3 regions of the Kocuria sp. KKT182 genome follow, and region 2 is predicted to be linked to each of the others. Evidence: riboswitches for the same ligand, from Rfam matches in the RefSeq annotation. Region 2 holds a riboswitch; each other region holds the start of a gene.

Region 1 (6,833 bases), 920 kb from region 2:
AGCCGGGCTCCGGCGCCAGCCGCGCCGCGGCCGGGATGCTCGCCCCGGTGAGCGAGGTCCAGTACCAGCAGGAGCCCCTGTACCCCCTCATGACCGCCTCGGCCGCCGAGTACCCGGGGTTCGTGGCCGCCGTCGAGCAGGCCGCCGGCGGGACGGTGGGCCACCGGGCCACCGAGACCCTCGTCTGCGGCGTGGACGCCGCCGACCGGCAGGCCCTGGCGGATCTCCGCGCGCTGCAGGGGCGCCACGGCATGACGGTGGAGCCGCTGACCCTGCGCGCCGCCCGCACCCTCGAGCCGGCCCTGAGCCCGCGGCTGTCCGCGGCGTTCCGGATCCCCGACGACCACCAGGTGGACCCGCGCCGCCTCGTGGCCGGGCTGCTCGCGGCCCTCGTCGCCCCGGAACTCCCGGAGCCCGCCGGGCTCCCGGCCGCGCGCGACGGCGGACCGACCCGCCTCGTCCACGACCTCGCCACGGGGCTGCGCCGCAACGCCGAGGGCGCGGCGACCGGCGTCCGCCTGGCCGGCGGCGGGATGGTCTCCGCGACCTGGACGGTCCTCGCCCCCGGCGCCGGGCTCGGCGAGCTCGAAGGGCTGCCGGAGGACTGGCACCCGCCGCTGCGGCCGGTGCACGGGGACATCCTGCGCGCCCGCGTCCCCGCCGGGGCACCGGAGCTGCTCGGGCGCACCGTCCGCGGACTGGTGCACGGGGTGCCCGTCTACCTGGTGCCCCGCGCCGACGGGACCGTGGTGATCGGGGCGACCTCCCGCGAGGACGACCTGACCGGTCCCAGCGCCGGCGGCGTGTTCCGGCTGCTGCGCGACGCCCAGGCGCTCGTGCCCGGCGTCGCCGACCTCGAGCTGGTCGAGGTGCTGGCCCGAGCCCGGCCCGGCACCCCGGACGACATCCCCTACCTCGGCCGGGTCCGCGACCCGGACGGATCGCCGGTGCCGGGGCTCGTGGTCTCCACCGGCTACTTCCGCCACGGCGTCCTGCTCGCCCCGCTGGCCGCCCGGCTCGCCGCGCAGCTGGTGGCCGGCGGGACCGGAGCCGATCCGGCCGCCGACGCCGAGCACCTCGCCGCCACCGACCCGCACCGCTTCGACCGCCCCGTCGAGGCCCGTCGAGGGGATCCCGCGCCGGCCGCCGCCGGGCCCGGGCCCCGGAGCAGGAGCACCCGATGACCGCCATCACCCTCAACGGCCGCCCGCACCGCGTGGCGGCGGAGGCGACCGTCGTCGACCTCGTCGCCGAGACCGTCGGCCGCCCCCTGGGCCCCGACGGCGCCCCGCTGGACGGCGGGCGCCTCGGCGTGGCCGTGGCCGTGGACGCCGCGGTCGTGCCCCGCAGCCGCTGGCGGCGGACCCCCGTGGCGGAGGGCCAGTCCATCGAGATCATCACCGCCGTCCAGGGAGGCTGACGTGACCGCCCCGCACCCCGACCCGCTCGTGCTCGACGGCATCGAGCTGAGCTCCCGGCTGATCATGGGCACCGGCGGCCTGAGCTCGCTGCACACCCTGGAGCAGGCGCTGCTGGCCTCCGGCACCGAGCTGACCACCGTGGCCCTGCGCCGCTACGCCCCCGGCCAGGGCGACTCCCTCTTCGCGCTGCTGGAGCGCAATGACATCCGGATCCTGCCCAACACCGCCGGGTGCTACACCGCCCGGGACGCGCTGCTGACCGCCGAGCTCGGCCGGGAGGCCCTCGAGACCGACTGGGTCAAGCTCGAGGTCATCGCGGACGAGGACACGCTGCTGCCCGACGTCGTGGAGCTCCTCGACGCCACCGAGCAGCTCGTGGCCCGCGGCTTCAAGGTCTTCGCCTACACCTCCGACGACCCGGCCGTCGCACGCCGGCTCGAGGATCTGGGCGCGGCCGCGGTGATGCCCCTGGGCGCTCCCATCGGCACCGGGCTGGGCATCCTCAATCCGCACAACATCGAGCTCATCGCCTCCCGGGCGTCCGTGCCCGTGGTGCTCGACGCCGGGATCGGCACCGCCTCCGAGGCCGCCCTGGCCATGGAGCTGGGCTGCGACGCCGTGCTGCTGGCCAGCGCCGTCACCCGCGCCCAGGACCCGGTGGCGATGGCCACCGCGATGCGCCACGCCGTGCTCGCCGGCCGGCTCGCCGCCGGTGCCGGGCGCATCCCGGCCCGCCGCCACGCCCAGGCGTCCTCGTCGATGGCCGGGCGGATCGACACGGACGCCGCCGGTGCCGGGCGGGCCGACGGGTCGTCCGCCGGCTCCTCAGTCGGCCCGGCGGACGTGCCGCGCGGGGACTGGGCGCCCGTGGGGGAGCGGCCGTGAGCCCGCTGCCCCCGCTCGTGGAGCCCGGCCCCGAACTGACCCGCGAGGAGCTCGAGCGCTACGCCCGGCACCTGACCCTGCCCGGGATCGGGACCCTCGGCCAGCGGCGGCTGCGGAACGCCCGCGTGCTCGTCGTCGGCGCCGGGGGGCTCGGGTCCCCGGCCCTGCAGTACCTCGCCGCGGCGGGGGTCGGGACCCTCGGGATCGTCGACGACGACGTGGTGGCGGTCTCCAACCTGCAGCGCCAGGTGGTGCACACGACCGCCGACGTCGGCCGTCCCAAGGCCGTCTCCGCCGCCGAGGCCGTCACCGCGCTCAACCCGCTGGTGGAGGTCCGCACCCACCCCGTCCGGCTGGACGCGGACAACGCCGTGGACATCATCGGCGGGTACGACCTGGTCCTGGACGGCGCCGACAACTTCGCGACCCGCTACGTGGTCAGCGACGCCGCCGCCCTGACCAGAACACCCTGCGTGTGGGGCTCCATCCTGCGCTTCGAGGGGCAGGTCAGCGTGTTCTGGGCCGGGCACGGGCCCACCTACCGGGACCTCTACCCCGAGGCCCCGCCGGACGGCGAGGTGCCCAGCTGCGCCGAGGGCGGGGTCTTCGGCATGCTCCCCGCCACCGTCGGCGCGGTCATGGTCACCGAGGCCGTCAAGCTCGTCACCGGCACCGGGGAGCCCCTGCTCGGACGGGTGCTGCTGCACGACGCGCTCGCGATGACCTGGCGCGAGATGCGGCTCACCCCGGATCCCGACGCCGCCCCGGTCACCGCGGTGGCCCAGCCCGCCGCGGTCTGCGCGCTGCCCGGCGCGGACGCCTCCGAGACCGTCGGGTCGGCCGAGCTGGCCCGGCTGCTCGAGCGCCGGGAGCGCGGGGAGGCGTCCTTCGCCCTGGTGGACGTGCGCGAGGACTGGGAGCGGGAGCTCGTGGCCATCGACGGCGCCGTGCCCGTCCCGCTGCAGGAGATCCTCGACCGCGGCGCGGACGCCCTGCCCCCGGAGGCCCGTGGCACGGACCTCGTGCTGCACTGCAAGGCCGGGGCCCGCTCCGCGACCGCGCTCGCCGCGCTGCGCTCCTTCTACGCCGGGCGGGAGGAGCGGGTCCGCCACCTCGAGGGCGGGGTGCTCGCCTGGGCGGCACAGGTGGACCCGGACCAGCCGGTCTACTGATCCGGTCTCCTGCGGCACACCGCTACACCACCGCGGAGGACGTGACCTTCTGTGACGCCGTCGTGACATTCCATGACGTGCGCCCGTCATCCGGTTGGTCCCGGACCGGGCGGTCTGATGCCATGGCAAGCGCCCCATTCAGAGCGGCTGAGAGATCTGGCTCGACGACGCCGCAGCAACCCGCCCTCCACCGGGGTCAGGGTGCTAATGCCAGAACCGATGGAGATCCCGGATCTGCAGTCGGTCCGTGACGTCAGCCTCCGGCGCTGCCGCCACCGGGCCCGCCCCCGGCGCGACCGGCCGACCGGCAATCCTCGGTGCGACCGAGAGGACCCCCGCATGACCCCGAGCACGGTCGAGGAGACCACCGCCCATCCCCGCGCCGGCACGGACCTCGCCGCCGGCCTGCCCGGGGACTACGCCGGGCTGCGGGAGCACTTCCGGCCGCTGTTCGCGGAGATCGCCGCCGGCGCCCTGGACCGGGACCTCCGGCGCGCGCTGCCCTACGCGGAGGTCGGCCGGCTGGACCGGGCCGGGTTCGGTGCCCTGCGCGTCCCGGCGGCCCACGGCGGCCCCGGGGTCAGCCTCGAGGACTTCACCCGGCTGCTGGTCGACCTGGCCGAGGCCGACTCCAACATCGCCCACCTCTACCGCTCCCACCACGGCTTCGTGGAGTCCCTGCGCTTCCTGCCCCGGGAGCTCCAGGAGGTCTGGTACCCGCGGGTGCTGGCCGGAGCCACCGTCGGCAACGCCTCCACGGAGAAGGGCGGCAACGCGCTGGGCACCCTGAACACCGTGCTGAGCCGGACCGCCGAGGGCTGGGAGCTCACCGGCCGGAAGTTCTACGCCACCGGCTCCGTCTTCTGCGACTACACCCGCGTCTCGGCCGCCCTGGACGGCCGCGACGGGCGGCGCTTCGCCGTCGTCGCCACGGACGCCGAGGGCGTGACGCTCGAGGACGACTGGGACGGCTTCGGGCAGAAGCTCACCGGCACCGGCACCGCGGTCTTCGAGCGGGTGCGCGTCCCGGAGGACGCCGTGCTGGACCGCACCGCCGGCAGCGCGGAGGCCGTCCACGAGGCCGCCTTCTTCCAGCTCGTGCTGCTGGCCGTGCTGGCCGGCATCGCCCGGGCGGCCCGGCGGGACGCGGTGGAGACCATCGCCGGACGCCGGCGGACCTTCAACACCGGGCTCGGCCTGCCGTTCCGCGACGACCCGCTGATCCAGGAGGCCACCGGGCGGATCTCCGCCAAGGCCTTCGCCGCCGAGGCCACCGTCCTGCACGCCGCCCGCGCCCTGGACGCCGGGATCGCCGCCGCCGCAGCGGCCGGCGCCGACCGGCCGGACTTCACCGGGGCCCTCCCGGCGGCGCTGCACGAGTCCGAGATCGCCGTGGAGCACGCCCAGGTCACCGTGCCGGAGCTGGCGCTCGGCGCGGCCCAGGACCTGTTCCTCACCGTGGGCGCCTCCGCCACGTCCACGGCCAAGGGCCTGGACCGGCACTGGCGCAACGCCCAGACCGTGGCCACCCACAACCCGATCGCCTTCCGCGCCCGAGCCCTCGGCGACTACCTCATCAACGGCACCCTGCCGGAGGGCCTGAACGCCATCGGCGACGCGAGGACCGGCGCCACGACCGATGTCACGGCCGACGCCGACCGAACCCCAGGAGCCTGACGCATGAGCACCACGACCACGGCCGCCCCGGGCCGCAGCAGCATCGTCCACGGCAAGAAGCGCGTCCTGGCCTCGGCCTTCGCCGGGACCACCATCGAGTGGTACGACTTCTACCTCTACGGCACCGCCGCCGCACTCGTCTTCAACGTCCAGTTCTTCCCCATGGCCACCGAGCTCGGCGGCATCGTGGCGTCCTTCGCCACGCTCGCGGTCGGGGTGATCGCCCGACCCTTGGGCGGGATCATCGCCGGGCACCTGGGGGACCGGATCGGCCGCAAGGCCCTGCTGGTGGCCTCGCTGCTGCTCATGGGCGTGGCCTCCACCCTGATCGGCCTGCTGCCCACCTATGAGGTGATCGGCTGGTGGGCCGTCGTCGGCCTCGTGGTCCTGCGCATCCTCCAGGGCCTGTCCGCCGGTGCCGAGTGGGGCGGCTCCGCGCTGCTGAGCGTGGAGCACTCACCGGCCCGCCACCGCGGGTTCTTCGGGTCCTTCACCCAGATCGGCTCCTCCGCCGGCATGCTGCTGGCCACCGGCGCGTTCTTCATCGTGCAGAACGTCATGAGCGAGGAGCAGTTCGCCGCCTACGGCTGGCGCATCCCCTTCCTGCTCTCGGCCCTGCTCGTGGCGGTGGGCCTGTGGATCCGCCTCGGGGTGGCCGACGCCCCGGAGTTCCTGGAGCACCGGGCCTCGGGGAACGTGGCCAAGGCCCCCCTGCGGGAGCTGCTGGTCCACCACCGCCGCCCGGTGCTGGTGACGATCGGCCTGCGCCTGGCCCAGAACGCCGTCTACTACCTGGTGACGGTCTACATGCTGACCTACCTGCGGGACGTGCGCGGGGACAGCGCCGCGGGCGTGACCGCGGTGATGATCGCCTCGGCCATCGGCCTGTTCTCCACCCCGTTCTGGGCCTGGCTGTCCGACCGGGTGGGCCGGAAGGTCGTCTCGGTGACCGCCTACGCGGCGATCGGCGTCTTCGGCTGGGTGCTGTTCGCCTTCCTCGAGGCCGGCCCGCTCGCCCTGCTGCCGCTCGTGGTCATCCTCGGCATCAACCTCGTCCACGACGCGGTCTACGGACCGCAGGCGGCCTGGTTCGCCGAGCAGTTCCCCGTGCACGTGCGGTACTCGGGCGTGAGCTTCGGCTACCAGGTCGGCACCGTCCTGGGCGGCGGGCTCATGCCGCTGATCGCCGCCCTGCTCTTCGCCGCCGGCGGGGACACCCCGTGGCTGATCGCCGGCTACCTCTCCGTGCTGGCCGTGCTCTCCGTCGTCGCCGCCCTGGCCGCGAAGGATCCCGCCCGGGACCGGCGCGGCACCGAACTCACCGATCTGCACGCCGGCCGGACCGCGGCCGACCCGGCCCTCGCGACTACCGCCGCCGCGAGCGCCACCCAGCCCACCCCCGAGAGGACCACCGTATGAGCCGCCCCCTGCTGCTGAACGCCTTCGACATGATGGTGCCCGTGCACCAGTCACCGGGACTGTGGCGCCACCCGGAGGCCGGGGTCGCCGGCTTCGACACGCTCGAGTACTGGACGTCGCTGGCCCGCACCCTCGAGGAGGGCGGCTTCACCGCGCTGTTCCTGGCGGACGTCCCCGGCGTCTACGACGTGTACGGCGGCGGGGCAGAGGCCACGGCCCGCGGGGGAGTGCAGTACCCGGTGCTCGACCCGCTCGTCGC
Region 2 (6,833 bases):
CGCCGGGTCGCTCAGCCGGGTCGTTCAGCCGGGCGGGGCGAGCGGCGGGGTCCGGCCCGGGTCCAGGGTCCAGCCCCGCCGGAGCAGGGACCGGAGCTCGATCAGGGGGCAGGTGTCCATGACCACGTCGAGGCCGGCCCGCTCCGCCCGGGCGGCGGCGTCCTCGTCGACGACGCCCAGCTGCAGCCACACCGCGGCGGCGCCCACGGCGATGGCCTGGTCCACCACCGCGCCGACGCGGCGGGAGTTCACGAAGCAGTCCACCACGTCGATCGGCCCCGGGACCTCGGCGAGCGTGCGGTGGCCGGGCTCGCCGTGCACCGGCTCGCCCTTCGGGTTGACCGGGACGATCGTCATGCCGAGGTCGTCCCGGATCCGCTTCGCCACCGAGTGCGCCGGACGGGCCGTGTTGCCGGTCAGCCCCACCACGGCCCACCGGCCGGGCCGTGTCATGAGGCGGTCGATGACGGCGGGGTCGTTGCGGCTCATGCCCCCAGCCTGGCACGGAACCCGTTCCCCCTCCTTCTTCCTCCGCGGGATTGCACGTGTCGGCGACCTCGCGGAGGGGGGAGGGTCAGGAGAAGAGCGGCAGGAGGTCCGCGTGCGCGCCCAGCTCCGCACGCTCCTGGGCGGTCAGCTCCGCCCGGCCGGTGCCCACGCGGGCGAAGTGCTCGTCGCTCCAGTGCTCGAGCGGTTCCCGCTCCCACAGGTCGGTGAGGACCCGGCGGACCTCGGCGAGCCCGTCCACGGCGGGACCCGGGGAGCCGTCCAGGTGCTGGATCAGGTCCAGGTGGTGGACCGTGGCCTCCACCGCGAGGGTGCTCAGCAGGTCCTCGACGCGCAGCACGTGCCCCTGGGTGCGGACCGCGCCGTCGCCGCAGTGCTGCGCGGCGTGCACGAGCGCCCGGGTGGTCTCGCGGTGGAGGGCGCGCACCGGCTCCCAGTCCAGGACCATGGACGCGGCCACGCGGGTGTGGCGCCGGGCCTCGGCGGCCCCCGCGGGATCGCCGCCCCAGTCGGTCCAGTAGGTCGCGGCGTCCCGGTCGGGGCGGGCGGTGGTGGGCGTATGCAGCGCGACCAGCCCCCGCAGGGCGTCCATCGCGCAGTGGTGGGTGAGGTCCCGGACCGACCACCCCGGGCAGCCAGTGGCGGCCCAGGAGTCGTCGTCGCCGAGCCCGTCGAGGACCGCGCCGAACGCCGCGCAGGCGTCGCGCACCAGGTCCGCCCGGGCCGGGCTTCTGCGGCTCGTCATGGGTCCATGGTGGGGCACGGAGGGCTCCCGTGCCAGCGATGTGTCGCGATCACCACGGATGCGACGGATTTGCCAGGGAACACGCCGAGGACGTTCAATTGGTGGTGTAACCATCCGGAGCGGCTGAGAGACCTGGCTCGTCGACGTCGCAGCAACCGGCACGGATCCGTCTGATCCTCCGTGCGAGGTGCTAATGCCAGGACCGATGGAGTTGATCATGAGCACTTCCCTGCTGGGCTCTGCGCCGGCCACCGCACCGGGCACCGCGAAGCGCGCCTTCTCCGTGGCCTTCGAGCACGTCGGCAAGGCCTTCCCGTCCGGCCGCGAGACCCACCACGTCCTGCAGGACGTCGACGTCACGGCCCGGCCCGGCGAGGTCCTGGCGGTCCTGGGGCCCTCGGGGTGCGGCAAGTCCACGCTCCTCCGGGCCGCGGCAGGGCTCGACACCGCCTCGGCCGGGCGGGTGCTCATCGACGGCACCCCCGTGTCCGGCATCGACCCGCGCTGCGCGGTCGCCTTCCAGGAGCCCCGCCTGCTGCCGTGGCGCTCGGTGCGCGAGAACGTCCGCCTGGGCCTGCCCCGCGGACTCCCCCGGGACGAGGGGGACGCCGTGATCGACGACCTGCTGCGCCTGGTGGGGCTCACCGCGCACGCCGGCCACCGTCCCCGCGCGATCTCCGGCGGCATGGCCCAGCGCGCGTCCCTGGCCCGGGCCCTGGCCCGCAATCCCGGGGTCCTGCTGCTCGACGAGCCCTTCGGCGCGCTCGACGCCCTGACCCGCCTGAAGATGCAGGACCTGCTGCTCACGATCCACGCGGCCCAGCCCACCACCGTCCTGCTCGTCACCCACGACGTCGACGAGGCGCTGCAGCTCGCGGACCGGATCGTGGTCCTGGGCCGGACCGGGCCCACCGCCCCGGCCTCGATCAGCACGATCCTCGCCGTCCCCGGCGAGCGCCCCCGGGACCGGGCCTCCGAGGTCCTCGCCGAGCTGCGCGTGCAGCTCCTCGGCCACCTCGGCGTCGACACCCACCACCCCGCGACCCGCTGACGCGGCCCGCCCCCACCCCGACTCCCCTCCCCGGACCAGCGGCGGCACCCGCCCGCGCCGCCCGGCACCGTCCGTCCACCACGAAAGGCTCCGCCATGCCCCTGCCCCAGCGCTCCGTCCGCACCGTCCCCGCACTCGCCGCCGTCCTGGCCCTCGGCCTGACCGGGTGCATGGCCGGTGAGGGCTCCGGTGAGCCGCCCGCGGAGGCCGCCGGGGACGGCACCGTCCGCGTGGACTGGGCCACCTACAACCCGCTCTCCGTGGTGATCAAGGAGAAGGGCTGGCTCGAGACCGCGTTCGCCGAGGAGGGCATCGAGGTGGAGTGGGTGCAGTCCGCCGGGTCGAACAAGGCCAACGAGGCGCTGCGTGCGGAGGCGGTGGACATCGGCTCCACCGCGGGCTCCGCGGCGCTGCTGGCCCGCAGCAACGGCACCCCGATCCGGGTGATCGACCTCTACTCGCAGCCGGAGTGGTCCGCCCTGGTCACCACCGCCGGCAGCGAGGTGCAGGAGGTCGCGGACCTCGAGGGCCGCACCGTGGCCGCGACCAAGGGCACCGACCCGTACTTCTTCCTGCTCCAGGCCCTCGACGAGGCCGGGGTGGACGCCGGGGACGTCACGATCCAGAACCTGCAGCACGCCGACGGCCGCGCCGCCCTGGAGAACGGCCAGGTGGACGCCTGGTCCGGGCTCGACCCGATCATGGCCGCCGCGGAGGAGAACGGCGCGGAGCTGTTCTACCGCAACGTCGACTTCAACACCTACGGCTTCCTCAACGCCCACGAGAGCTTCCTCGAGGAGCAGCCCGAGGCCGCCCAGACCGTGGTGGACGTCTACGCCTACGCCCGGCAGTGGGCGCAGGAGAACACGGAGGAGACCGCGCAGCTGCTCGCCGAGGCGGCCGGGATCGAGCTGTCCGTGGCCGAGAAGGTGCTCGAGCGCACCAACCTGGACATCGACCACGTGCCGGGCGACGAGCAGCTGGCGGTCCTCGAGAAGGTCGGGCCGATCTTCGTGGAGTCCGACGACGTGGCCGGCCAGGAGCAGATCGACGAGGCGCTCGGGAGCATCGTGGAGAGCTCCTACGCCGAGAACGCCGACGCCTCCCGCGCGGCCGAGCTGGTCGGGGCCGGGCAGTGACGCAGCCCCTGGCCCCCGCCGAGGAGGCGCAGCGTCTCGAGGACGCCCCCGCCGCGGCCCCCCGGCGGCGGCCGCTGCTGCGCACCGGGCTGGGCCTGCTGCTGCCCGCCGCGCTGCTGGTGCTGTGGCACGTGCTGTCCACCGCCGGCGTCTTCAGCGCCGTGCAGCTGCCGGCCCCGCTCGCGGTGCTCGAGGCCGGGATCGGCCTGCTGGCCGGCGGGGACCTGTGGACCCACGTGGGCATCTCGACCCAGCGCGTGCTGATCGGCTTCCTGATCGGCGCCGGGCTCGGCCTCGTGGCCGGGTCCTTCATCGGCCTCTCCCGCTGGGGCTCCACACTGGTGGGCCCCACGATCGGGGCGTTCCGCGCGGTGCCGTCCCTGGCGTGGGTGCCGCTGCTGCTGCTGTGGATCGGCCTCGGCGAGGACTCCAAGGTCACGCTGGTGGCCATCGGCGCGTTCTTCCCGGTCTACACCACCGTCTCCGCGGCCCTGCAGCACGTGGACCGCAACCTCATCGAGGCGGCGCGGGCGTTCGGGTTGCACGGGCTGCGCCTGCTCACCACGGTGCAGCTGCCGGCCGTCATGCCGTCGGTCATCTCGGGGCTGCGCCTGGCCCTGGCCCAGGCGTGGCTGTTCCTCGTGGCCGCCGAGCTGCTGGGCGCCTCCATGGGCCTGGGCTGGCTGCTCACCGACTCGCAGAACAACGGCCGCACCGACCGCCTGCTCCTCGCCATCGTGCTGCTCGCGGTGCTCGGCAAGGCGACGGACGCGCTGCTGGGAGTCTTCGAGAAGTGGGCCGCCAAGAAATGGGCCTGACACGTGCGCCTGGCACAGTGGAACCGTCGTCCGTGCCGGCCGGAAAGGACAGCAGCACCGTGAGCTTCAGCTGGAGCGACCCCTCCTCCCCCACCCCCAATCCCGCCCTGGTCTCGGAAGAGGCCCGGATCGCCTTCTGGGAGGCGCAGGCGTCGCGCCTCGACTGGGCGCGGCCGTGGACCACCGCGCACCGCTTCGAGGCCCCGCGGCGGCTCGGGACGGACGAGCAGGGCGGCCCCACCTGGTCGGTCCCGGAGATCGCGTGGTTCGAGGGCGGCAGGCTCAACGTGGCCCACAACTGCGTGGACCGCCACGTCGAGGCCGGCCGCGGCGCCCACGTGGCCCTGTACTTCGAGGGAGAGCCCGGGGACCGGCTGGTCTACACCTACGCCGACCTGCAGCGGGAGGTCTCCCGCGCCGCCAACGCCCTGCTCGCCCTGGGCGTGGAGCAGGGCGACCGGGTGGTGATCTACCTCCCCGTCATCCCGGAGACCGTCATCATCACGCTGGCCTGCGCCCGCATCGGCGCGGTGCACTCCCTGGTCTTCGGCGGGTTCTCCGCCGAGGCGCTGCGCTTCCGCGTCGAGGACACCGGCGCCAAGGTCCTCGTGACCACGGACGGGCAGCACCGGCGCGGCGCCGTGGTGCCCGTGAAGGCCGTGGCCGACGAGGCCTGCAGCGGTGACAACGCGGTCGAGCACGTCGTCGTCGTGCGCCGCACCTCCCGGCCCGGGCGCACGGACCTGCCGCGGGGCACCCGGGGGACGCACTCCAAGGAGGAGGACGCGGTCCCGTGGACGCGCGGGCGGGACGTGTGGTGGCACGAGCTGGTCGCCGACCAGTCCGACGTGCACGTGCCCGAGGCGTTCGACGCCGAGACGCCGCTGTTCATCATCTACACCTCCGGGACCACCGGACGGCCCAAGGGCCTGGTGCACACGATGGGCGGCTACCTCGTGCAGACCGCCTACACCCACGCGCTGCTGTTCGACCTGCTGCCCGACGTCGAGGACGAGGACGGCGTGCTGCGCCCGGACGAGCTGGCCACCGTCAACGACCCCGCGAAGGTGGACTCGACCGTCCACTGGTGCACCGCGGACCTCGCGTGGGTCACCGCGCACACCTACGAGATCTACGGGCCGCTGGTCAACGGCGTGTCCGAGGTGATCTACGAGGGCACCCCGAACACCCCGCACTGGGGCCGGCACTTCGAGGTGGTCGAGCGCTACGGGGTCACCGCCTACTACACGGCGCCCACGCTGATCCGCTCCCTGATGGGCGCGTTCCCGAAGGGCGTCCCGCCGCTCTACAACCTCAACTCGATCCGGCTGCTCGGCTCCGTGGGCGAGTCGATCAACCCCGAGGCCTGGCGCTGGCTGCGCGCGCAGCTGGGCAGGGACGAGGTGCCGTTCGTGGACACGTGGTGGCAGTCCGAGACCGGCGCCACCGTGATGTCCCCGCGGCCGCACGACCCCCAGTTCGCGCCCCCGGGGACGTTCGACGACGGAGCCCCGCGCACCGCGCTCAAGCCCGGCTGCGCGACCCGGGCGGTCCCGGGGATCTCCACCCGCGTGGTCGACGAGGCCGGGGAGACGGTCCCGCCCGGGGTGCAGGGCTTCGTGGTGGTGGACCGGACCGGTCCCTCGATGGCCCGCACCGTGTGGGGCGACCCGCAGCGCTACCTCTCCTCCTACTGGCAGGCCTACGCCGAGCAGGGCTGGTTCCTCGCCGGGGACGGCGCCCGCTACGACGAGGAGGGGGACATCTACATCCTGGGGCGGGTCGACGACGTCATCAACGTCTCCGGGCACCGGCTGTCCACCATCGAGATCGAGTCGGCGCTCGTCACCCACCCGTGGGTGGTGGAGGCCGGTGCCGCGCCGGTGCGCGACGAGCTGACCGGGCACGCGGTGCTCGCCTACGTGGTGCTGACCCCCGAGGCCGCCCGGGTCCCGGCGGAGGAGCTGACCGCGGCCCTGCGCGAGCACGTGGCGCACGAGATCGGGCCGATCGCCAAGCCGCGGGCGGTCGTGGCGGTCCCGGACCTGCCGAAGACCCGGTCCGGGAAGATCACCCGGCGGCTGCTCGCGCAGCTGTGGGAGGGCGCCCCGCTCGGTGACCGGTCCTCGCTGCAGAACGAGGAGTCCCTCGAGCGCATCGCCGACGTCCTGGCCGCACGGCGCTAGCCCCCGCCGCGAGGGGTCGCTTCCGGCGCTCCTCCGGCCGCGGGGGGTCGCTTTCGGTCGGAATGAGCTGCTCGCACCGGCGGAAAACGACCCCTCGCGCCGCCGCGGAGGCGGGAAACGACCCCTCGGCGCGGCTCCGTGACGGTCCGCGACCCCCTCCGCAAGGACGTTGAGACTTGTGACGTCTCAGCTCGCACCGCCCCTAGGATGAATGCCGTGAACGACTCCCCCCGCCCCGCAGGCACGGCCCGCTCCGCGCCGGACGGGCTGCTGCCCGCCCTGCCGAACACCGACCTCAAGCTCGCGATGGCCGCCTCCGGCGCCCTGTTCTCGGGCTACGTGCTGGTGCACATGCTGGGGAACCTGAAGGTCTACCAGGGCGCGCAG
Region 3 (6,833 bases), 1.4 Mb from region 2:
TCACGCCGTCGAAGCGCACGATCTCCTGGCTGCCGTCCTCGAGGGTCTCGATCCGGGTGGCGAGCTCGGGGTGGCGGGCCAGGCCGGCGAGCACGAACCGCGCGATCAGGGCCATGAGCCCCGGCGCGGTCGCGGGGTCCTGGGCCTTGAGCTCGGCGCGCAGCTCCACGAGCCTCGTGGCGTCCACGTCCACCCAGACGGTGGCCTCGGGGATCTCGGCGCGGGAACGGGTCATGGCCTGCCCGATGACCTTGCGGATCCCGGAGACCGGCACCCGCTCCGCGACCCCGAGCCCCGTGCGGGCGTCCACGGCGGACGGCGCCGCGGTGGGGGGCACGGTGGTGGACGGCGCCGGGGCCGACGACGACGGGGCCGTGCTCTCCCGTGCGGCCGGCGCGGCGGTGGCGGCGGGGGCGGCCGCCGCGGTCACCACGTCCCGGCGCAGGATGAGCCCGCCGGGGCCCGAGCCGCGCACGGTGGAGATGTCGACCCCACGGTCCTTGGCGAGCTTGCGCACGATCGGCGAGACGACCGTGGGCGCCAGGCGCGGGGCCGAGGCCATCGCGTCGTGGGCGGCACCCGCGGCCTGCTCCGCGGCCCGCGCGCGGGCGGGCTCGGGGACCGGCCGGGCGGCGGAGGCGGCCGGGCCGGTGGCACCGGACCGCTTCGGCCGGCGCCGGCGTCCGGCCGTGCCGCCGGCGGGCGTGCCGTAGCCGATGAGCACGCTGCCCGACCCGGCGTCGTCGTCGGAGGCCGCGGCGACCGCGGAGGCCTCGGCGGCCGCCGCGGGGTCCGCCCCGGCGCGCTCCTCCTCCCGGTAGGACTGCCCGCCCTTCGGGCCGCCGCCCTGCGGGGCGGGCGTCCCGGCCCGGTCCGCGGTGTCGACGGAGATCAGCGGCGCGCCGACGTCGAGGGTCTGCCCCGAGGCGCCGTGCAGCTGGTGCACGGTCCCGGCGAAGGGGCAGGGCACCTCCACGGCGGACTTGGCGGTCTCCACCTCGGCGATCGGCTGGTCCACGGCGACGGTGTCGCCCACCTGGACGAGCCAGCTCACGAGCTCGGCCTCGGTCAGTCCCTCGCCGAGATCCGGCAGGGTGAACGTCTTCACGGTCATGGTCAGTCCTCCCACTGCAGGTCGTCCACGGCGTCGAGGATGCGGTCGACGCTCGGCAGGTAGTGCTCCTCGAGCTTGGGCGCCGGGTACGGGATGTCGAACCCGGTCACGCGGCGCACGGGCGCGGCCAGGGAGTGGAAGCAGCGCTCCTGGACGCGGGCCACGATCTCGGCGGCCACGGACGCGAAGCCCGGCGCCTCGGCCACGACCACCACGCGCCCGGTCTTCCGCACCGACGCGGCGACCGTCTCGTCGTCGAACGGGACGATGCTGCGCAGGTCCACGACCTCGAGCGAGCGACCCTCGGCGGCGGCGGCCGCGGCGGCCGCCACGGCGGTCGGCACGGACGGCCCGTAGGCCAGCAGCGTGGCGTCCTCGCCGGCGCGGGCGACGACGGCGCGGCCCTCCCGGCGCTCGGGCGCCCCGTTCTCGTAGCGGTCCCTCAGTTCGGCCAGGTCCACGGGGGCCTTGGACCAGTAGAGCTTCTTGGGCTCGAAGAACACGACGGGGTCGTCCGAGTCGATCGCCTCGCGCAGCATGAGGTAGGCGTCCTCGACCGTGGCGGGGGTGAACACCTTCAGGCCCGGGGTGTGGGCGTAGTAGGCCTCGGAGGAGTCGCAGTGGTGCTCCACGCCGCCGATGCCGCCGGCGTAGGGGATCCGGATGACGATCGGCAGGCGCACGGCGCCGCGGGTGCGGTTGTGCATCTTCGCGATGTGCGAGGCGACCTGCTCGAAGGCCGGGTAGGCGAAGGCGTCGAACTGCATCTCGATGACGGGGCGCATCCGGTTCATCGCCATGCCCACGGCCATGCCGGCGATCCCGGACTCGGCCAGCGGGGTGTCGAAGCACCGGGTGCGGCCGAAGCGCTTCGTCAGCCCGTCGGTGATGCGGAAGACGCCGCCGAGGGTGCCGACGTCCTCGCCGAAGACGACGACGGCGGGGTCGGCGGCCAGCGCGTCGGCCAGGGCGGTGTTGAGCGCCTGGGCGAAGGTGGCGGGCTTGACCGCCGGGGCCTCGCCGGCCGGGGCGGGGGCGTGCAGGGTGCTCACTGTCCGGTCTCCTCTCGGGCGAGCTCGGCGGCCAGGAACTGCTCCTGCTCGGCGAGCTGCGGGGTCTGCTCGGTGTAGACGTGGCGGAACAGCTCGAGCGGGTCGATCTCCACGTCGGCGTTCATGCCGTCGCGCAGGGCCGTGGCGACGTCCTCGGCGGCGGCGGCGATGCGCTGCTCCGCCGCGTCGTCGAGCACGTCCTCGGCGCCGAGGTAGGCGCGCATCCGGGTCACCGGGTCCTTGGCGATCCACTCCTGCACCTCGGCGTCGTCCCGGTAGCGGGTGGCGTCGTCGGCGTTGGTGTGCGCCTGCATGCGGTAGGTGTGCGCCTCCACGAGGAGGGGCTCGGACTCGGAGCGGGCCAGGTCCACGGCGCGCCGCAGGGTGGCGAGCAGCGCCACGAGGTCGTTGCCGTCCACGCGCTCGCCGGCCATGCCGTAGCCGACCGCCTTGTGGGCGAGGCTCGGGGCCGCGGACTGCTGGGACAGGGGCACGGAGATCGCGTAGCCGTTGTTCTGCACGAAGAACACGACCGGCAGCTTGAACACGGCCGCGAAGTTCAGGGCCTCGTGGAAGTCGCCCTCGCTGGTGGCGCCGTCCCCGCACATCGCCAGGACCACGGTGTCCTCGCCGCGCAGCTTGGCGGCGTGGGCCACGCCCACCGCGTGCAGCAGCTGGGTGGTGAGCGGGGTCGACTGGATGCCCACGTGGTGCTCGTGCGGGTCGTAGCCGCTGTGCCACTCGCCGCGGAAGATCGCCATGACCTGCATCGGGTCCACGCCCTTGGTCATGACCGCCACGGTGTCCCGGTAGGTGGGGAACAGCCAGTCGCCCTCCTCGAGGCACAGGGCGGCCGCCACCTGGCAGGCCTCCTGGCCGTGGCTGGACGGGTAGACGGCCATCCGGCCCTGGCGGACCAGCGCGGAGTTCTGGTCGTTGACCCGCCGCCCGACCACCAGCTTCTCGTAGGCGCCCAGCAGGACGTCCGGGGCCGGCAGCGGGTACTCGTGGCCGGGGCCGGTGCCCTGCTCCTCGGGGGCGAGCAGCCGCCCGCTCGGGTCGACCATGCGGATCTCGCCGCGGGCCGGGAGCATGTACTGCTCCGGTGTGATGCCGAAGCTCTGGGAGGCCCGGAGGATCGGGTCCTCGGGGGTCTCGACGGTCTGGCTCATGGTGTCCCCTCGGTCGGTCCCCGGTGCGGCCGCGGTCCGGGGAGGGCAGGAAGGTGGTGCGGCTCTGTCTCCCCAGTATGGGAACCGGGCATGGTTCGTATCCACAGAGCGGGGAAAATGCAGAAGTCTGAGACGGACAGTGCACCGCGCGTGGACGACATGTTCTAGTGTGGCGTGGAGCACACGCATTCGTCCGACACGTTCCGGGCCCCGCGCCCGACCCGCCCCGAAGGAGCCCGCCGTGCCCTCGACCCCCGTGCCGCTGGACGAGACCGACCGGAAGATCCTCGCGGAGCTGTCCCGAGACGCGAGGCAGTCCGTGACGGCGATCGCCGCGGCCGTGCACGTCTCCCGCGCCCACGCCTACGCCCGGATCAACCGGCTCCGGGACGAGGGGGTGATCCTGCGCTTCAGCACCGTGATCGACCCGGTCCGGGCGGGCCTGCAGGCCTCCGCGTACGTGACGCTCAAGCTCCAGCAGAACACCTGGCGGGAGCTGTGCGCCCAGCTCCAGGCGATCCCCGCCGTGCACCACATCGCCCTGGTGGGCGGGAACTTCGACGTCATGCTCCTCGTGCGGGCCGTGGACACCGTGCACCTGCGGCAGGTGATCTTCGAGCACGTCCAGCAGCTGCCCGGCGTGGTGGACACCCAGACGTTCCTGATCTTCGAGGACATCGACACCCGGGCCTGACGCGCCGGCCCCGCGCCGGGCCCGGCGCGCACGGCCGGCGTCACGAACCGTCACGGTCGTCATCTTCCGACGCGGAGGGACACCCACTACCTCTGCGCATAGTGTTGTTCCAGCTTCACGAGACGTGACCGCCAAGCTCCGACTTGGTCACGCACCAACCCCATGCTCATTGGGTGGTTCGGATGAGGAAGCGGCCTGCATCTTCCGCGGCGTGCCCACCGGGCCCGCGCGGATGACCGGTGCGGGTAAGAGCAAGGCACAGGAGCAGCGCCATGTCCATCCCCGTGACCGACCACGACCTCGCGACCCGGCAGATCCACGCCGGCACCCACGACCAGGTCGTCCAGCGCACCCTGACGGTGCCGATCTACCAGACCGCGGCCTTCGAGTTCCCGGACTACGAGGCGGCCCGGCAGATGTTCGCCCAGACCCGGGCAGGCTTCACCTACACGCGCACCGGCAACCCCACGGTGGCCGTGCTCGAGCAGCGGATCAGCGACCTCGAGGGCGGCGCGGGCGCCGTGGCGACCGGCTCGGGCCAGTCCGCCGTGGCCGTGGCGCTGCTGGCCCTGCTCGGCCAGGGCGCCGGGAAGCATCTCGTGGCCTCCGAGAAGCTCTACGGGGGCACGGTGGACCTGCTCACCGACTCCTTCGCGGACTACGGCATCGAGGTCTCCTTCGTGGACCCCACCGCCCCGGGGGCGTGGGCCGCGGCCGTGCGCCCCGACACCCGCGCGTTCCTGCTCGAGTCCATCGGCAACCCGCTGGCCACCCTCCCGGACCTGCCCGGGATCGCCGACGTCGCCCGGACCGCCGGCGTGCCCGTCGTCGTCGACAACACCCTCGCGTCCCCGGCCCTGTACCGGCCGCTGGAGAAGGGCGCGGACATCGTGGTGCACTCGGCCACCAAGTTCCTGGGCGGGCACGGCAACGCGCTCGCCGGGGCGGTCGTGGACGGCGGGACCTTCGACTGGTCCGCCCGGCCGGACAAGTGGCCGCAGTTCACCCAGGCCCGCGCCCGCTGGGGCGGACTCAGCCTCGTCGACAAGTGCGCCGCCGCCAGCCCCTACCTGCACCTGGTCCGGGCGAAGTACGTGCACGACCTCGGCACCACGCTCTCCCCGTTCAACGCCAGCCAGATCCTGCAGGGCACCGAGACCCTCGACCTGCGCGTGGCCCGCCACACGGCCTCGGCGCTGGCGGTGGCCGAGTTCCTGGCCGGGCACCCCGCCGTCGCCCGCGTCCACCACCCCGGCGTGCCCGGGGACCCCGGCGCCGGGATCGCGGCCCGGGACTTCCCGCGCGGGACCGGCTCCGTGTTCTCCTTCGACCTCGCCGCCCCGGACGGCGCCGTGGGCCCGTTCATCGACGCGCTCCGGCTGTTCAAGCTGGTCGCCAACATCGGGGACACCCGCAGCCTCGTGGCCCACCCGGCGGCCATGACCCACTGCCGCCTGACCCCCGAGCAGCGCCGGGCCGGCGGGATCGCCGAGACCACGATCCGGCTCTCGATCGGCCTCGAGTCCCCCCAGGACCTCGTGGCCGACCTCGGCCAGGCCCTCGACACCGTCGTCACCGCCGTCCAGACCACCCGGAAGTGAGCCCCGCCATGACGTCCCCCACCGAGACCCGCACCCGCCACCGGGGCTTCACGACCACCGCCGTCCACGCCGGCCAGGAGCCCGACCCGCTGACCGGGGCGGTCATCCCGCCGATCTACCAGACCTCCACGTTCGCCCAGGACGGGATCAACGTGCTGCGCGCCGGGCACGAGTACAGCCGCGGCTCCAACCCCACCCGCAGCGGCTTCGAGGAGCAGCTCGCGGCCCTGGAGCGCGGCGAGCGGGGGTTCGCGTTCGCCTCGGGGATCGCGGCAGAGGACGCCCTGCTGCGCGCCGTGCTGCGCCCGGGCGACCACATCGTGCTCGGCGCCGACGGCTACGGCGGCACCAACCGGCTGATCACCCGGGTCCTCGCCCCGTGGGACATCGGGCACACGCCCGTGGAGATCACGGACCTCGACGCCGTCCGGGCGGCCGTGCGCCCCGGCGCCACGAAGGTGCTGTGGCTCGAGACGCCGTCCAACCCGCTGCTCGGCATCGCCGACGTCGCGGCGTGGGCGCAGCTGGCCCGGGACGCCGGGGCGCTGCTCGTCGTCGACAACACCTTCGCGTCCCCGTACCTGCAGACCCCCCTCGAGCTCGGCGCGCACGCCGTGGTGCACTCCACCACGAAGTACATCGGGGGGCACTCGGACGTGCTCGGCGGCGCCGTGGTCGTGGGCGCGGCCCAGTGGCGCGGGGCCCCGCTCGCCGAGGCGGTCGGCTTCCAGCAGTTCGCCGCCGGCGCCGTGGCGGGCCCCCAGGACAGCTACCTGGCCGCCCGCGGGCTCAAGACCCTGAGCCTGCGGATGGAGCGCCACCAGGACAACGCGCAGCGGATCGCCGAGTGGCTCCTGGAGCGCCCCGAGGTCGCGCAGGTGCTCTACCCCGGGCTGCCCGGGCACCCCGGCCACGCGCTCGCCGCCGCGCAGATGCGCGGGTTCGGCGGCATGGTCTCCTTCCGGCTGACCGGCGGGGAGGCCGCGGCCCGTGCGGTGGCGGAGGGCACCCGGCTGTACTCGCTGTCGGTGAGCCTGGGCGGGGTGGAGTCCCTGATCTGCTACCCCTCGGAGATGACGCACGCCTCCGTGAAGGGCACCGCGCTGGCCGTGCCCGTGGACCTGGTGCGGCTCTCGGTGGGCATCGAGGACGTCGAGGACCAGCTGGAGGACCTCGAGCGCGCGCTCGCCGCCTGACCGG

The links. Region 2 has a riboswitch for S-adenosylmethionine ahead of ACZ2G1_RS08740 (ABC transporter ATP-binding protein). Riboswitches for the same ligand answer to the same signal wherever they lie in the genome.
Region 1: linked by a shared signal. The riboswitch ahead of ACZ2G1_RS13215 (acyl-CoA dehydrogenase family protein) and the one ahead of ACZ2G1_RS08740 (ABC transporter ATP-binding protein) in region 2 are both predicted to bind S-adenosylmethionine.
Region 3: linked by a shared signal. The riboswitch ahead of ACZ2G1_RS15230 (O-acetylhomoserine aminocarboxypropyltransferase/cysteine synthase family protein) and the one ahead of ACZ2G1_RS08740 (ABC transporter ATP-binding protein) in region 2 are both predicted to bind S-adenosylmethionine.

What each region holds. Positions count from the first base shown of each region.
Region 1 covers NZ_CM145757.1:2,810,217-2,817,049, forward strand. The annotation lists gene ACZ2G1_RS13195 (FAD-dependent oxidoreductase) at 1-1,184, shown strand, start outside; gene thiS (sulfur carrier protein ThiS) at 1,181-1,420, shown strand; gene ACZ2G1_RS13205 (thiazole synthase) at 1,485-2,306, shown strand; gene moeB (molybdopterin-synthase adenylyltransferase MoeB) at 2,303-3,478, shown strand; SAM riboswitch class I at 3,610-3,704, shown strand; gene ACZ2G1_RS13215 (acyl-CoA dehydrogenase family protein) at 3,818-5,155, shown strand; gene ACZ2G1_RS13220 (MFS transporter) at 5,159-6,574, shown strand; gene ACZ2G1_RS13225 (LLM class flavin-dependent oxidoreductase) at 6,571-6,833, shown strand, end outside.
Region 2 covers NZ_CM145757.1:1,889,359-1,896,191, forward strand. The annotation lists gene ACZ2G1_RS08730 (CoA-binding protein) at 25-489, opposite strand; gene ACZ2G1_RS08735 (maleylpyruvate isomerase N-terminal domain-containing protein) at 575-1,252, opposite strand; SAM riboswitch class I at 1,360-1,464, shown strand; gene ACZ2G1_RS08740 (ABC transporter ATP-binding protein) at 1,470-2,303, shown strand; gene ACZ2G1_RS08745 (aliphatic sulfonate ABC transporter substrate-binding protein) at 2,399-3,442, shown strand; gene ACZ2G1_RS08750 (ABC transporter permease) at 3,439-4,260, shown strand; gene ACZ2G1_RS08755 (AMP-binding protein) at 4,320-6,446, shown strand; gene ACZ2G1_RS08760 (succinate dehydrogenase/fumarate reductase transmembrane subunit) at 6,654-6,833, shown strand, end outside.
Region 3 covers NZ_CM145757.1:3,264,406-3,271,238, forward strand. The annotation lists gene ACZ2G1_RS15210 (dihydrolipoamide acetyltransferase family protein) at 1-1,114, opposite strand, end outside; gene ACZ2G1_RS15215 (alpha-ketoacid dehydrogenase subunit beta) at 1,117-2,166, opposite strand; gene ACZ2G1_RS15220 (thiamine pyrophosphate-dependent enzyme) at 2,163-3,338, opposite strand; gene ACZ2G1_RS15225 (Lrp/AsnC family transcriptional regulator) at 3,580-4,032, shown strand; SAM riboswitch class IV at 4,146-4,267, shown strand; gene ACZ2G1_RS15230 (O-acetylhomoserine aminocarboxypropyltransferase/cysteine synthase family protein) at 4,305-5,633, shown strand; gene ACZ2G1_RS15235 (cystathionine gamma-synthase) at 5,642-6,829, shown strand.